DNA from 3 places in the Rhodoferax sp. SPJ21 genome. Region 2 is predicted to be linked to each of the others. Evidence: predicted binding sites of a transcription regulator. Region 2 holds the regulator's gene; each other region holds the start of a gene.

The links. Region 2 encodes LexA, which represses DNA repair genes until DNA is damaged. Its sites were predicted from a motif close to ACTGTATNNNNATACAGT; they were not measured.
Region 1: a site for LexA is predicted at 2,166-2,183, ahead of recA (recombinase RecA). Genes of this name have one in related genera too.
Region 3: a site for LexA is predicted at 2,514-2,531, ahead of imuA (translesion DNA synthesis-associated protein ImuA). Genes of this name have one in related genera too.

Annotation. Positions count from the first base shown of each region.
Region 1 covers NZ_JBYZMO010000002.1:544,058-549,075, forward strand. Annotated here, with positions in the region: gene argC (N-acetyl-gamma-glutamyl-phosphate reductase) at 1-397, shown strand, start outside; gene recX (recombination regulator RecX) at 477-941, opposite strand; gene recA (recombinase RecA) at 996-2,099, opposite strand; gene AC4BBN_RS10355 (MarR family winged helix-turn-helix transcriptional regulator) at 2,248-2,721, shown strand; gene AC4BBN_RS10360 (response regulator) at 2,873-3,547, shown strand; gene fusA (elongation factor G) at 3,964-5,018, shown strand, end outside.
Region 2 covers NZ_JBYZMO010000003.1:400,597-405,614, reverse strand. Annotated here, with positions in the region: gene AC4BBN_RS17190 (hypothetical protein) at 1-396, shown strand, start outside; gene AC4BBN_RS17185 (D-2-hydroxyacid dehydrogenase family protein) at 506-1,513, opposite strand; gene AC4BBN_RS17180 (hypothetical protein) at 1,598-1,936, opposite strand; gene lexA (transcriptional repressor LexA) at 2,023-2,700, opposite strand; gene AC4BBN_RS17170 (asparaginase) at 2,799-3,821, shown strand; gene adk (adenylate kinase) at 3,873-4,529, opposite strand; gene kdsB (3-deoxy-manno-octulosonate cytidylyltransferase) at 4,621-5,018, opposite strand, start outside.
Region 3 covers NZ_JBYZMO010000005.1:76,948-81,965, reverse strand. Annotated here, with positions in the region: gene AC4BBN_RS21380 (error-prone DNA polymerase) at 1-474, opposite strand, end outside; gene AC4BBN_RS21375 (Y-family DNA polymerase) at 467-1,822, opposite strand; gene imuA (translesion DNA synthesis-associated protein ImuA) at 1,782-2,495, opposite strand; gene AC4BBN_RS21365 (SulP family inorganic anion transporter) at 2,625-4,280, shown strand; gene dnaE (DNA polymerase III subunit alpha) at 4,338-5,018, opposite strand, start outside.

The DNA of each region.
Region 1 (5,018 bases), on a different contig from region 2:
CGCACTGGGCTTGCAGCACAAGCATCTGCCGGAAATCATGCGCTACACCGGCCTGACCCGCCGGCCGATCTTTGTGCCGTCTGTGGGCAACTTCGCCCAAGGCATGCTGGTGCAACTGCCGCTGCATCTGGACCTGCTGCCCGGCAAACCCACCGGCCAAGACCTGCACAACGCCCTGGCCAAGCACTACGCCGGCAGCGAATGGGTCACCGTTGAAGCCCCCGGCGACAGCGGCAAGCTGGACGCACTGGCGCTAGTCGACACCAACAAGATGGAGCTGCGGGTGTTCGCCAACGAAACCCACCGCCACGCGGTGCTGATCGCCCGGCTCGACAACCTGGGCAAAGGTGCCAGCGGTGCCGCCGTGCAAAACCTGAAACTGATGCTGGGTCTGTAAACCAGATCACTACACTTTTTATAGCTACTAGCGCAGATATTATCTGCGCTAGCGGCCTAAAAAGCTTGTAGTCCTGTTCTCAGCAATCGTCGTCGCTGCCGGCCACCACGCGCCGCACGGCATCCGATGAAAAGCCCCGCGCCAGCAAAAAGCGCTGCTGCTTGGCACGCGCCGCAGCATCCACCGGCGGACTGCCAAACTTCTTGCGCCAGACTTCGCGGGCACGGTCCAGCTCTGTGGCCTGCAAGCCAGCTACCGCATCCAACACAGCTGACGGGTCCAGGCCCTTGCTTTGCAGCTCCAGGCGGATGCGCGAGGCACCCAGCTTGCCAGCGCGCCGGTACAGCACCGAGTCCAGCACGCGCTGCTCGTTGATGAAGCCCTTGGCCTGCAGCTCATCCAGCGCCTGGGCCAGCTCACCCGGGGTTTCTTCAAACACTGCCAGCTTGCGCTCCAGCTCTACCCGCGAGTGCTCGCGGCCGCTGAGCAGGCGCAGGGCGCGGCCCTTGAGACTGATAGGTGTGGTGGCCGATAGAAACGCCATTTGCTATGCCTTTAATAGCTGCTAGCGCAGGTAATATATACGCTAGCAGGCTCTTTATGCCTCGGCCTTGGTCTTCTTGCCCTCTTTCACTTCCTTGGCTTCTTCTGCCACGGGGACCAGAGGGATGCCCAGAGATTCGCGCACCTTGTTCTCGATTTCGATCGACAGGCCGGGGTTCTCGCGCAGGAATTCGCGGGCGTTGTCGCGGCCTTGGCCGATTTTTTCGCCGTTGTAGGCATACCAGGCGCCAGACTTTTCGATGATCTTGGCTTCGACGCCCATGTCGATGATTTCGCCATGGCGGCTGATGCCTTCGCCGAACAAGATGTCGAACTCGGCCGTCTTGAACGGGGGCGCAACCTTGTTCTTCACCACCTTGACCTTGGTTTCGTTGCCGATGGAGTCGTCGCCCTTCTTGATGGTGCCAGTGCGGCGGATGTCCAGGCGCACCGAGGCGTAGAACTTCAGCGCATTGCCGCCGGTGGTGGTTTCGGGCGAGCCGAACATCACGCCGATCTTCATGCGGATCTGGTTGATGAAGATGACCATGCAGTTGGCCTTCTTGATGGTGGCAGTCAGCTTGCGCAGCGCCTGGCTCATCAAACGGGCTTGCAGGCCGGGCAGGCTGTCGCCCATTTCGCCTTCCAGCTCGGCCTTGGGCGTGAGCGCCGCCACCGAGTCCACCACGATCAAATCGATGGCACCGGAGCGCACCAGCGAATCGACGATTTCCAGGGCCTGCTCGCCGGTGTCGGGCTGGCTGATCAGCATTTCCTGCAGGTTCACGCCCAGGTTTTGCGCGTACTGGGTGTCGAGTGCGTGCTCGGCATCGACGAAGGCGCAGGTGCCGCCCAGTTTTTGCATCTCGGCAATCACTTGCAGGGTCAGCGTGGTCTTGCCGCTGGACTCAGGGCCGTAGATTTCAATGACCCGGCCGCGTGGCAGGCCGCCGACGCCCAGCGCCACGTCCAGACCCAGCGAGCCGGTGGAAACCACCTGGATGTCCTCAATTACCTCGCCCTCGCCCAGGCGCATGATGGTGCCCTTGCCGAACTGCTTTTCGATCTGCGCCAAAGCGGCTTGCAGGGCTTTGGCTTTTTCAGCCAGGGCAGCGGGGGTGGGGGCGACAGCGGGAGCGCGGGCAGCGGTGGGGTTCATGGCGGTGTCTTTCAAAATCAAGGGGTCAAGAATTTGTGGGCCTGCATGGCCTGCTATTAACAACAGGCTGGATGCTTGAACAGTAGTTTAAAGCGCAGTTTTAAACCTGCAAAGCATATTTTTGGTCAGTTTGCCTTACTATTAATCCATGGCTGCTAACATAATAGACCCCGCTTGGCGGGAAACACATTTGGGTCGGCGGCTGGACGCTGCCCTGCGCCAGTTCGACGCGCGCGTGCTGGAGCTGATGGCGCGCAATATCGAGGTACCGCTTGCCCTGGGCAACCTGGCAGCCCGTGCGCAAGTGGGCGCCGCTCATATCCACATCACCAGGCACCTGCCGCTGCAGGGCGCGCGCCTGACCGAGCTAGCCGCCCAGGCCGGCATGAGCAAACAGGCCATGGGCGACCTGGTGGACCAGTGCGCCGCCTGGGGCATGGTGGCGCGCGAACCCGACCCGCTGGACGCCCGCGCCCGCCGCGTGGTGTTCACCGCCACCGGCCTGGCCTGGCTACAGGCCTACCGCGACGCCGTGGCCCAGACGGAAGACGAATTCCGCGCTGCCGTGGGCCAGGACGTAGCGACCGTGGTATCGCTGGGCCTAGAGGCCTACGCGGCCTAAACATAGGCACACCCCCAGGCTGCGCGCACTGTGTGTCGCTCCGCCACCCCCCTTGCAGGGGGCGATACCAACGGTCCGGCAAAGCCGGCCCCGTGGTATCCCTGAGACAAGCCATTGGGTACAAAATGGAGGGGTTCAGGAGACAAAAAAAATGCGCATTCTGATTGCGGAAGACGACCAGGTATTGGCCGATGGCCTGTTGCGTGCGCTGCGGGCCTCAGGGGCTGCTGTAGACCATGTTTCCAGTGGCAGCGAAGCCGACGCCGCACTGATGACCAACCGCGAGTTCGATCTGCTGATCCTGGACCTGGGCCTGCCCAAGATGCATGGGCTGGAGGTACTGAAGCGGCTGCGCGCCCGGGGCTCCTCGCTGCCGGTGCTGATACTGACGGCCGCCGACAGCGTGGAAGAACGCGTCAAGGGCCTGGACTACGGGGCCGACGACTACATGGCCAAACCGTTTTCGCTGCAGGAGCTGGAGGCCCGGGTGCGTGCCCTGGCGCGGCGCGGCGCAGGTGGCGCCAGCAGCAGCATCCAGCACGGCCCGCTGGTCTACGACCACGCAGGGCGCATGGCCACCATCGACGGTAAGCTGGTCGAGCTGTCTGCCCGCGAACTGGGCCTGCTGGAGGTGCTGCTGCAGCGCGCCGGCCGCCTGGTCAGCAAGGAGCAGCTGATCGAGCGCCTTTGCGAATGGGGCGAAGAGGTCAGCGTCAACGCCATCGAGGTCTACATCTACCGGCTGCGCAAGAAGATAGAGAAAGGCCCGATCCGCATCGCCACCGTGCGCGGTCTGGGCTACTGCCTGGAAAAGATCGCGCCTTGAATGTTACATAGCACATTGCTATTGAAACATAAGCGCCCAAAGACAAAACCTACAGAAAATTTTATAATTGCGACCATGCACATGAGCACCCAAGCTTTGATCCTCTAAACGCCTTCCGATTTTTCGGAGGGCTTATGCGCCTTGCCGGAACCCACACAACCCCGGCAATTTGCGCGGGGTTTTTTGTTTTCTGGGCCTGTGTTTTTTAAGAAAGTTTCTATGCGTACCTTTGACAAGCTGATCGCCACAATTCATCCGCACCAGTGGATGGTGGGCTTGCGCTCGTCCATTGGTGCCATCGCATCTGCGCAAGACATAAACCGCTAGCTGCGGGATTTTTTCAAGGTTGGGAAACAACCGTTGAAAACCCTGGCCAGCGACAAGCGGGCCAGGGTTTTGTCTTTAAGGAACATCGTATGACTACGAACACACATGCGCGACAACTTCGCAACATCGGCATCATCGCCCACGTAGACGCTGGCAAGACCACCGTCAGCGAGCGGGTGCTGTTCACCACCGGTGAAATCCACCGTACCGGTGAAGTACACGACGGAAACGCCACCATGGACTACGACCCGCAGGAGCGGGCGCGCGGCATCACCATCAACAGCGCAGCCACCACCGTGGCCTGGCGCGGCCACCAGATCAACCTGATCGACACGCCCGGCCACATCGACTTCAACATCGAGGTGAGCCGCTCGCTGCGCGTGCTCGACGGCGCGGTCGTGGTGTTCGACGGCGTGGCCGGCGTAGAGCCTCAAACCGAAACCAACTGGCGCCTGGCCGACCAATACCATGTGCCGCGTATTGCGCTGGTCAACAAGCTGGACCGCACCGGCGCGGATTTCGCGCGCGTGGTGGCGATGATGGCCGAACGCCTGGGCGTCAAACCCCTGGTGCTACAGCTGCCCATCGGCACAGAAGCCGAGTTCAGCGGCGTGGTCGATCTGCTGACCCAGCAAGCCCTCTATTGGCCGCCCAATGCCCAAGGCAAACCGACGCTGCAACGCGGCCCCGTGCCCGCCTACATGCAGGCCGCCGTGGAGGCTGCGCGCCGCACGCTGGTAGAGACCGCCGTGGAGCAAAACGACGCGCTGCTGACCGCCTATCTGAACGGTGAAGAACTGTCGGAAGCGCAGCTGCGCGCATGTATCCGCCAGGGCACACTGGCCGGCGCCTTCGTGCCCGTGCTGGGCGGCGCCGCGCTGAAGAACAAAGGCGTGGAACCGCTGCTGGATGCGGTGGTGGACTACCTGCCCGCGCCCGAAGACCGCAACAACGACCTGCCACCCGGTGACGGCTTTGCCGCGCTGGTGTTCAAGGTGGTGCACGACGAACATGGCACGCTGAGCTATCTACGCGTTTACCGTGGCGAAGCCCATGCGGGCAGCCAGGTACTGAACGCCAACACCGGCCAGCGCGAACGTTTGTCGCGCGTGGTGCAAATGCACGCGGACCGGCGTGAGGAGCT
Region 2 (5,018 bases):
GAGGCTGGGCTGCGCGAAACCACTTTCACCCAGCCCATGCTGTTGATGCAGGAGTCGGCTGTGGCGACCTTGGACGATGTGCCGGATGACACGGAAGAGGCTGCGGTCGAGAAAGCGCCGGTGGACCTGGATCTTGACTTGGACTTGGATCTGGACTTCTCCAACTCCGAACTGGCGGCCATGGAGCAGCGGCCCGTGGCTCCAGATACCCAGGAGCCTCAGGAGCCTCAAGATTCGGCTTTGCCCAGCCTGGATTTTGTGATCGACGATGAGCCCGCGCCTACGCTGCCACCGCCTTCGGTGGCACCGACTCCTGCTGCACCGAACAGCCATTTGCTGGAGTTCGATCTCTTTGATCCACAGGTCGAAGCCAAGATCGCGCCGAAGAACAAATAAGCCTATCGGATGGCGGACAAGAGCTTCAGTGCTCTTGCCCAGAAAAAAGGGCCTGACGCTATAAATCAAATAGCGTCAGGCCTTTTTTGATGGATGGGTGAGCTGCGGCTTAGCGGCGCACCTGCAAAGCACCGGGGTTGACGATATTGGTCGGCGTACCCTTGATGAAGTTCAGCACGTTGTCAAACGCGGCGTTGAAGTACATCTCATAGCTGTTTTGCTCCACATAGCCGATATGTGGCGTGCAGATGCAGTTCTCCAGCCGCAGCAGCGCGTGGCCCTGCAGAATTGGCTCGCTCTCAAATACGTCCACGGCGGCCATACCGGGGTGGCCCCGGTTCAGGCCGGCCAGCAGGGCATCGGGCTCGATCAGTTCGGCGCGCGAGGTGTTCACCAGCAGGGATGTAGGTTTCATGCGCGAAAGGTCTTCTAGCGTGACGATGCCCCGGGTTTCGTCGTTCAAACGCAGGTGCAGGGACAGCACGTCCGACTGCATGAACAGGTCTTCTTTACTCGACGTTACTTCCACGCCATCGGTCAGCGCGCGTGCGCGTGAAGTGTCGCGGCCCCAGACCAGCACCCGCATGCCAAATGCGCGTGCGTAGCCAGTGACGATCTGGCCAATGCGGCCATAGCCCCAAATACCCATGGTCTTGCCCTTGAGCAGGGTGCCCATGCCGAAATTGGGTGGCATGGAAGCGGTTTTCAGCCCTGACTGCTGCCAGACGCCGTGCTTCAGGTTGCTGATGTAGTTTGGTAGACGGCGGGTGGAGGCCATGATCAGTGCCCAGGTCAGCTCGGCTGGCGCTGTGGGTGAGCCCACACCTTCGGCCACAGCAATGCCGCGTTCGGTACAGGCGGCTACATCCACATGGGCGCCGATGCGGCCGGTTTGGGCAATCAGCTTCAGGCGTGGCAGCTTCTCGATCAGTTGGCGGTTGAGTTGCGTGCGCTCGCGGATCAGCACAATGATGTCGGCATCTTTGAGTCGGACGGAGAGCTGGCCCAGGCCTTTGACGGTGTTGGTGTAGACCTTGGCTGCATAGGGTTCCAGCTTGGTGGCGCAATCTAGTTTGCGCACCGCGTCTTGGTAGTCGTCGAGGATCACGATGTTCATCCCCGCATTGTGCCTTGGCGCAAAGACCATCCAGCATTGGCGGCCTGTCAAAGCCGGGCTGGTGAGGCCCTAAAAGCGGCGCTTTTACTGCAGCAGGGCACCCGCCCGAGGCGCGGCTTCCAGGGCGGCCAGGCGGTCCAGCTCGGCGCAGACATCGGCCATGCGACCAGAAATGCGCATGCGGCCTATGCCAGACTGCTGTGCGTCCATGACACGGAGTACGCGCAGTGGCCGCTGTGGTGCGGTTTGTGGATAGGCGGCAGGGCGCAGGGCACCTGTGGCGGTGTAGGGCGCGCAGGCATTGGTACGTGATGCCGCCCCGGTATATGGCATGCGCCGGGAGCTGCTGCTTGCAGTGAACCAGCCGACCAGGCCCTGGAACGAACCCAGCAGGTCAATAGACGAAAACGATGCGATTCCCATATGAAACTCCCTCAGCTTGTTTGGCGATGGACACGGAACAGGTTGGCGTGCGGAGCAGGGCTAACCTGGCAGACGATGCGGCTGAATCAGTTCAGCAAGGTATTACGTATCAGCCCCACGGCCAGGCCTTCGATAGCGAAGTTTTCACCTGGTGCGACCACGATGGTGGAGTAGTCGGGGTTTTCGGGTAGCAGCTCGATCAGTTCCTGGGTGCGGCGGAAGCGCTTGACGGTGACTTCATCGCCAAGGCGGGCAACGATGATCTGGCCGTTTTTGGCGTCGTTGGCAGACTGCACGGCGAGCAGGTCGCCGTCCAGGATGCCGATGTCGCGCATGGACATGCCGCGCACCTTGAGAAGGTAGTCGGGCTTGTAGCGGAACATGCTGCTTTCCACATGGTAGGTTTGGTCGATGTGTTCCTGCGCCAAAATCGGGGAGCCGGCAGCGACACGGCCAATCAGTGGCAGGGCTAATTGGCTGAGTGTGTGCTGGAAGCGTGATTCATTGATGGAGCGCAGAGTGTCGGTCTTGAGCCGGATGCCGCGGGAGGTGCCACTGACCAGTTCGATGGCGCCTTTGCGGGCCAGGGCCTGCAAATGTTCTTCGGCGGCATTGGCCGACTTGAAGCCAAGGGTGCTGGCGATTTCGGCCCGGGTGGGGGGGGCGCCGGTGCGGGCGATGGCGGACTGGATCAGGTCCAGAATCTGCTGCTGGCGGGCGGTGAGTTTGGCGGACAAGTTCGAGGTGAACGTGGGCAGATCCATGGGTGACTCCGGTACGTGGCGGTGTGGATAGCGGTTTAGATGGCTGTTTTAATATCCAGTACCTGTATTTTTAACCAGTTTTTGAAAGTTTGCAAGCCATGGCGGTAAATACAAACGCGGCGGGTTCCAGCCCGGCCAAGATCGTGGTGCTGGGCACTGGCGGCACGATTGCCGGCCGCGCCACCAGTGCCGGTGACAACATTGGTTACACCGCTGGCGAGGTGGGCGTGGAGCAGCTGCTGGGGCCGGTGGCGGCCTTCCAGGGCGCCGGTGTGGAGTTCGTGGCCGAGCAGGTGGCACAGGTGGACAGCAAGGACATGGGCTTTGCCCTGTGGCAGCAACTGGCACGGCGCTGCGCCTACTGGCTGGAGCAGGCTGACGTGGCAGGCATCGTCATCACCCACGGCACTGATACGCTGGAAGAGACGGCGTATTTTCTGCAGGCGGTGCTGCTGCCAGCCAAGCCGGTGGTGCTGACCTGCGCCATGCGCCCGGCCACCGCCTTGGTGCCGGATGGGCCGCAGAACCTGCTGGATGCCGTCGTGGTGGCGTCAACGCCAGGAGCCCATGGGGTGGTGGCCGTGTGCGCCGGCAACATCCACAGCGCGCTGGATGTGCAAAAGGTACATAGCTACAAGGTGGATGCGTTTTCTTCTGGCGATGCGGGCCTGGTTGGCTTGGTGGAAGAGGGGCAGGTGCGCCAGCTGCGGCCTTGGCCGACCGTACCTGAATTCCATGTAAAAAATAGGCCTGTAGCGCAGGCAGTATCTGCACAAGTAGCTATCAAAAATAGAGTGATGTCGGAATCGGCTTCTGAAGATTGGCCACGTGTCGAAATCGTCCTGAACTATGCAGGTGCCGGCGGCTTGGTGGTAGATGCCCTCGTGGCCCAGGGGGTGCGCGGCATCGTGGTTGCGGGTACCGGCAATGGCACTTTGCATGTGGACTTGCAGGCCGCCCTGCTGCGGGCCATGGAGGCAGGTGTAGCGGTGGTTCGGGCGACGCGCTGCGTGTTTGGCAGGGTACTGGCGACGCCCGCCGATGCTATTGCCGATGCGCAAGGCCTGTCTCCCGCGAAGGCGCGCATTGCGCTGATGTTGGCGTTGCTGGCCATCGTATGAAAAAAGGCCGCCAGGCATGCCTGGCGGCCTTTCGCAAAACTGCGTGGGGGCTCAGTTGGCCAGTGCGGCAAAAGCCCGTGCGGTGATTTCGTCCACGCTGCCGGTGCCGCTGATGGCGCGGTATTTAGGCGCCAGGCTGGGTTCGTTGCGGGCCCAGCTGGAGTAGTAATCCACCAGCGGACGCGTTTGGGCGCTGTACACCTCCAGGCGCTTGCGCACGGTTTCTTCCTTGTCGTCGTCGCGCTGGATCAGCGGTTCGCCGGTCACGTCGTCCTGGCCTTCGACCTTGGGCGGGTTGAACTTGACGTGGTAGGTGCGGCCCGATGCAGGGTGCGAGCGGCGGCCACTCATGCGTTCGATGATGGCGTCAAACGGCACATCGATTTCCAGCACGTAGTCCAGCTTCACGCCGGCGGCCTTCATGGCGTCCGCCTGGGGCAGGGTGCGGGGGAAGCCGTCGAACAGGCAGCCGTTGGCGCAATCGGGCTGGGCCAGGCGTTCTTTCACCAAATTGATGATCAGGTCGTCGCTGACCAGGCCGCCGGACTTCATGACCGCATCGGCTTGCTGGCCCAGGGGGGTGCCTGCCTTGACGGCTGCGCGCAGCATGTCGCCGGTAGAGATTTGTGGGATGCCGTATTTTTGGCAGATAAAAGTTGCTTGCGTGCCTTTGCCGGCACCGGGTGCACCCAACAAAATTAGTCTCATGGAAGTTCCTCGGAGTATTTAAAACCACGTGGCGCTGCTGGCCACACGGGGTGGCCGCAACGCTTCATTGCGCTGGAGGATACCAGAGGCTTCAGTACAGTTTGCTTACGCGTTCCAGGTCGTCTGGCGTGTCCACGCCTGCGCCGGGCGCATGGGCTGTCACATGGACCGCAATACGGTGGCCGTGCCACATGGCGCGCAGCTGTTCAAGGGCTTCGGTGACCTCGATCGGGGCCTGCGGCAGGGTTGGAAACAGCCTCAAAAATCCTACCCGGTAGGCGTAGATGCCGATGTGGCGCAGCGGTGCCGGGTCGGGCAGGGCGGTGAAGCTGCGCTCTGCCGTGGCACCGTCACGCCACCAGGCGATGGGTGCGCGGCTGAAATACAGCGCGTGCTGCTGGGCGTCCAGCACCACCTTGACCACATTCGGGTTGCAGAAGTCTGCCAGGCTGGTGATGGCATGGGCGGCAGTGCCCATGCTGGCCTGGG
Region 3 (5,018 bases), on a different contig from region 2:
CCATTCGGCGCGGGCGCTGATGGCGTCTATATGCGCCAGGCGCTGCGGTGCAAACAAGGCCAGGCAGTCGCTCAATGCGCCGGCGTGGGCCTCCCAATGCGCGGCATCCTGGCGGTAGGGGTCTTTTTCGGTGCGGCTACCGGCGCGGCACAGCGTTATCCACTCGCACAGCTGGCCGTAACCCCGCCGGTTGCGCGCCAGCAGTACCAAGGTGCCGCCGCCCTCCCCCTGCAGCGTGAACTCGGCACCGATCAGCAGATGCAGCGGCGTGCCGCGCGCCGCCACATGGGCCCGTACCACGCCCGCTACCGAGCATTCGTCGGTGATCGCCAAAGCCGTGTAGCCCAGCTTGAGGGCCCGCTCCACCAGCTCCTGGGGGTGCGAAGCCCCGCGCTGGAAGCTGAAGTTGCTCAGGCAGTGCAGTTCGGCATAACCCGGCAAGGCCGTGGGGCTGGAGGGGGCGCGGCTATCCATACACACCGTGCAAAAACCAGCCCATCGCACCGCGCTGTTGCAAGCGTTCGCGGTACACCCAGAGCAGGCCCGATACCGCGCTGTGGGCGATGAAATAGTCGCGCAAGGTCAGGTCGCCCCCGTGCCCGTCCCCCTGCACGTCCCACCAGCCGGCCTCGATACGCTCCGGCCCGGCCAGCAAGGTCAGAGGGCCCTGGTACACCGGCCGGTGGCCGTCCATGCCCAGCGGCAGCGGGCTGCGCAGTATCCAGGGCGGGTGCGAGGCCTGGGCCGGGTCCGGCGTGATCGACTTGCTGGCCAACGCCGTGCTGGCTGCAGCCCAGGTCTGCATGTGCTGTGGCCGGTGGTCGGCCACAGCCTGGGCGCGCAGCACCTGCTGCGGCCCGAGCCGGGCGGCCACGCGCTCGATGAACTGCTGCAGCGACTCGCCACGCACCTGGTCCCCGGGCAGCAGGCTCTGGCTGCCGACCTGCAGCCGCTCCACGCCCAGCGCCTCCAGCGTGATCGCCACCACCGGTGCGGCCAGCGGGGTGTGGGCCAGATGCTCGGCCAGCAGCTTGGCCAGGTGCGCGGTATCGCGGGTGGCCTCGGCGGTACGCACCTCCATGGACCCGGCCGCCGCCTCGCTGCGGCGCTGCATATCGTGCTCCCAGTGCAGGCGCACGCCGATGGCACCGCTTTGCCGCGCCAGCAGCCAGGCTTTCAGCTGCAGCAGCAGGCGCTGCACGCCAAACAGCATGCCCTGCGCGACCTCGATGCGGCCGCTGAACTCCAGCCGCAGACGGAACTGCTCGGGCAGCGCCACCCAGGGGTAGATTTCCGGCTTCAGTCCGTACGCGCGGTCCAGCGCATCCAGCACGCCAGCGCCAAAGCGCCGCGACACGCCTGCACGCGGCAGCGCCCGCACCTGGCCCAGGTTGCGACAACCCAGGCGCTGCAGGGTCGGCAAATGGCGGGCCAGCGCGGCCAGGCAGTGCAGCGGCAAACCGTCCAGCGTGCTCTGCAAGGTCTGCGGCTTGCAGCCCGCCAGCGGCACCGTTTGCTGCTTCAGCAATGCCAACGCACCCAGCGCAGTCGGTGCCACCGCCAGATGGCAGGGCTGCCACAGCGCCACTTGCTGCTGCACCGCACGCACCAGGTCGCGCTTGCCGTGGAACAGCCGCAGGCTGGCCTCTACCTCCAGCAGCACCGCCTGCTCCACCAGGCAGACGCGCGGGCTGAACTGCAGCATCGCCCAGGCCAGCGCCTGCAGCAGTGCGCCGGCGTCTGCGATCAGGTCCGGCACCACCTCCGCTTCGGCTTTCGCCTCAAGCGGTGATGGAAGGGGTGCGAGGGCGATCCACAACATGGAGCGGGGGGAAAGAAGGCACCGGCACCCGTGCCGGCTTCACCAACGCCGGCGGTAGCGCAGGCAGCAGCAACAAGGGGCGGTCCAGCGTAGGGCCACGGCGTTTCAGGATGCCGATCTCCAGCCGATGCCCGGGGGCACTGCCCATACGCAGGCGCAGCGGCGCTGGCGAAGACGCGTCTTGCGCCAGCAACGGACGGAACGCAAACACCAGCGGCGCCTGCGCCTGGTTGGCGCTTTGCGCGGCCATGTGCAGGCGCCGCAACTGGTCGGAGCGCGCATGGGCCAGCCAGACCAGCACCGCGCCCACATCGCGGCAGCGCAGCGCCTGCTCGGTGGCCCACAGCTGGTCTGCCGCGCGCTCGGCGTCTATGCGCAGCAGCGCATCCATGGCCAGGCCCTGGCAAGCCAGCGCCGGCATATTCGGCAGCAGCGGGCTACCCACCAGCACCACCGTGCCGGCCACCGCCCGCAGGGCCGGCAGCAGCAAGCGCCACTCATGCACGCCGTGCTGGGTCTGCAGGATTTCCGTCAGGGCACCGCAGGGCCAGCCACTGCCGGGCAAGGCCGCATCCAGCAACGCATGGCCGCTAGACACGGTGACTGTGGCGCCCAGGCTCAACTCGCTGGCGCGCCAGACGGTGTCGAGAAAGGGAACGGTGTTGCCGGGCATGGGGTAAATCTTTAAAATACTGGTTAAATATACAGTATTTTGAATGACCCAGCATCCGCATATATGCCCCTTCAAGCGGCTAGTGTGTAATGGCCACAGCTACCAAGAAAACCAACAAAGACATATCCGATGGACCCGCAAGAACACCAAACTCCAGACGACGCCAGCCCCTCACACCTGCGCAATGCCGTGGCGGGCCTGTCCGTGGCAGGGCTGCTGATCCCAGAAGCCATTGCCTACGCAGGCATTGCCGGCGTGGCGCCGCAGCACGCCATCGTCTCGAGCGTGGCCGGGCTGTTGGCCTATGCCGCCCTGGGCGGCAGCCGGTACGCCATCGTGTCGCCCACTTCTTCGTCGGCCACCATCCTGGCCGCAGCGGTTGCCACACTGGCGGCGGCGGGCTTCAACACCACCAGCGCGCTGATGTTGTCATCGGCCATGGTGCTGCTGGTAGGCGCATTGTTTGCACTGAGTGCAGCCGCCCGCATCGGCCACTTGGCGGCCTTCATCTCGCGGCCGGTGCTGCGCGGCTTTGCCTTTGGCCTGGCCGTCACCATCGTCATCAAGCAGCTGCCGCATATCGCGGGTGTGGCCGCGCATGGCACCACCGCCCCTCAGATTCTGTGGCAGCTGCTGCAGGACCTGCCGGCCTGGAACCCCTGGACGCTGGGCCTGGGCTGCGGGGCCTATGTCTGCCTGCAGCTGCTCAAACGCATCGCCTTGTTTCCCGCCGCGTTTGCCGTGATGCTGCTGGGAATGGCCGCTGCGGCGCTGCTGGACCTGCCGGCGCACGGCGTGCCCCTGGTGGGCGACATCGACATGGGCCACATCCATCTGGCCTGGCCGGCACTAGACCGCAACGCCTGGCTGCGGGTGGCCGAGCTGGCGGTGCCGCTGGTGGTGATTCTGTACGCCGAGTCCTGGGGTTCGATACGCACGCTGGCACTCAAGCACAACGACGCGGTGGAGCCCAACCGCGAGCTGGCGGCCCTGGGCGCGGCCAATCTGGCGTCCGGCATCTTCCAGGGCTTGCCGGTAGGGGCCGGATTCTCTGCCAGCGTCGCCAACGAGGATGCCGGAGCACAAGGCAAGTCCGCCGGACTGCTGGCCGCCCTGGTCATTTTTGTGCTGGTACTGCTGGCAGGCCCCTGGCTGGCCCTGCTGCCACAGCCGGTGCTGGCCGCAGTGGTGGTGTCGGCCCTGACGCATGCGCTCAACCCGCGCCCCTTGCTGACCCTGTGGCGCCTGGGACGGGACGAGGTGCTGGCCATTTGCGCCGTGCTGGCCGTCATCGCCCTGGGGGTGTTGCAAGGCATGATGCTGGCCGTGTTGCTGTCCATCGTGGCGGCCGTGCGGCGCTTTTCGCAAACGAGGGTCAGCGTGCTGGGCGAGCTGCCGGGAACGCACGACTTCATCGACGCGGCCCGCCACCCGGAGGCCCGGCTGCACCCCGGCGTACTGGTGGTGCGCCCCGAGGCCCCGCTGTTCTTTGCCAATGCCGAGCAGATCCTGGCCGAGGTGCGCAGACTGGCAGAAGCCCAGCCGGTGCCGCTGACCATTGTGCTCAGCCTGGAGGAAAGCACCGACCTGGACAGCACCGCCGTAGAGACCCTGGCCGAATTCCACGACTGGGCCCTGCGCACAGGCCACCACCTGCTACTAGCCCGGGTGAAAGAAAGCGTGCGCGAGTTGCTGCTGCGCGGGCCAGGCCCAAGCGCCAGCACCGTTTGCTTCTGGAGTGTGGCCGATGCGGTGCAGGCGGCTATAGACAAAAAAGGCCGCTAGCACAGGTAATACCTGCGGCAGCAGCTATTTATTCAATAGCAAAACACAGCAGGCGCCCTACTCCTCGTAGGCCACCACGGCCTGCGCTGCCTGCGCCAGGCACTGGGCCAGTGCCGCATCGGTGGGGAAAAAGCGGGCCTTGTCGCCCAGCAGCAGGTCGGCCACGGCCACGCCCTGCGGGGTTTGGCGCTGTACCGACAAGCGCACCGGCAGGCCATGCACCACGTCGCCCTGCTCGGTGGTTTCACGTACCGGCGGGAAGTCCTTCACCAGCTTGGCGATATCCAGGCCGGAGCCGGTGGCGTTGGGCGGCAGTTGCAGACGCAGGAACTTGGCGTAGCGGCAACGCGCGGTGGCCAGGCTCCAGGCTTCAGTAATGCTCATCTGCAAGCCACCGCCGCCGAAGCGGTCGGTTTGCACCTTGCCCATGGCGATGATGAGCTCGTCGTCCTTGAACAAATCTTTGTTGGCCTGCATCAGCGCATCGCTGACACGGGCGTCGATCATTGCGGAGCCATCGTCCAGCCGGAACAGGCCCAGCTTGCCGCGCTGACCGTTGATGACGCGCAGGTCGCTGATGATGCCGGCCAGCATGACGATGTCGCGGCTGTCCACTGCGTCGGCAATCTCGCGCTTGGCGAAGCGGCGTACCTCTTTGCGTACCTCATCGAACAAATGACCCGACAGGTAGAAGCCCACCGCTGTTTTCTCCAGCGTCAGCCGCTCCTTGATGCCCCA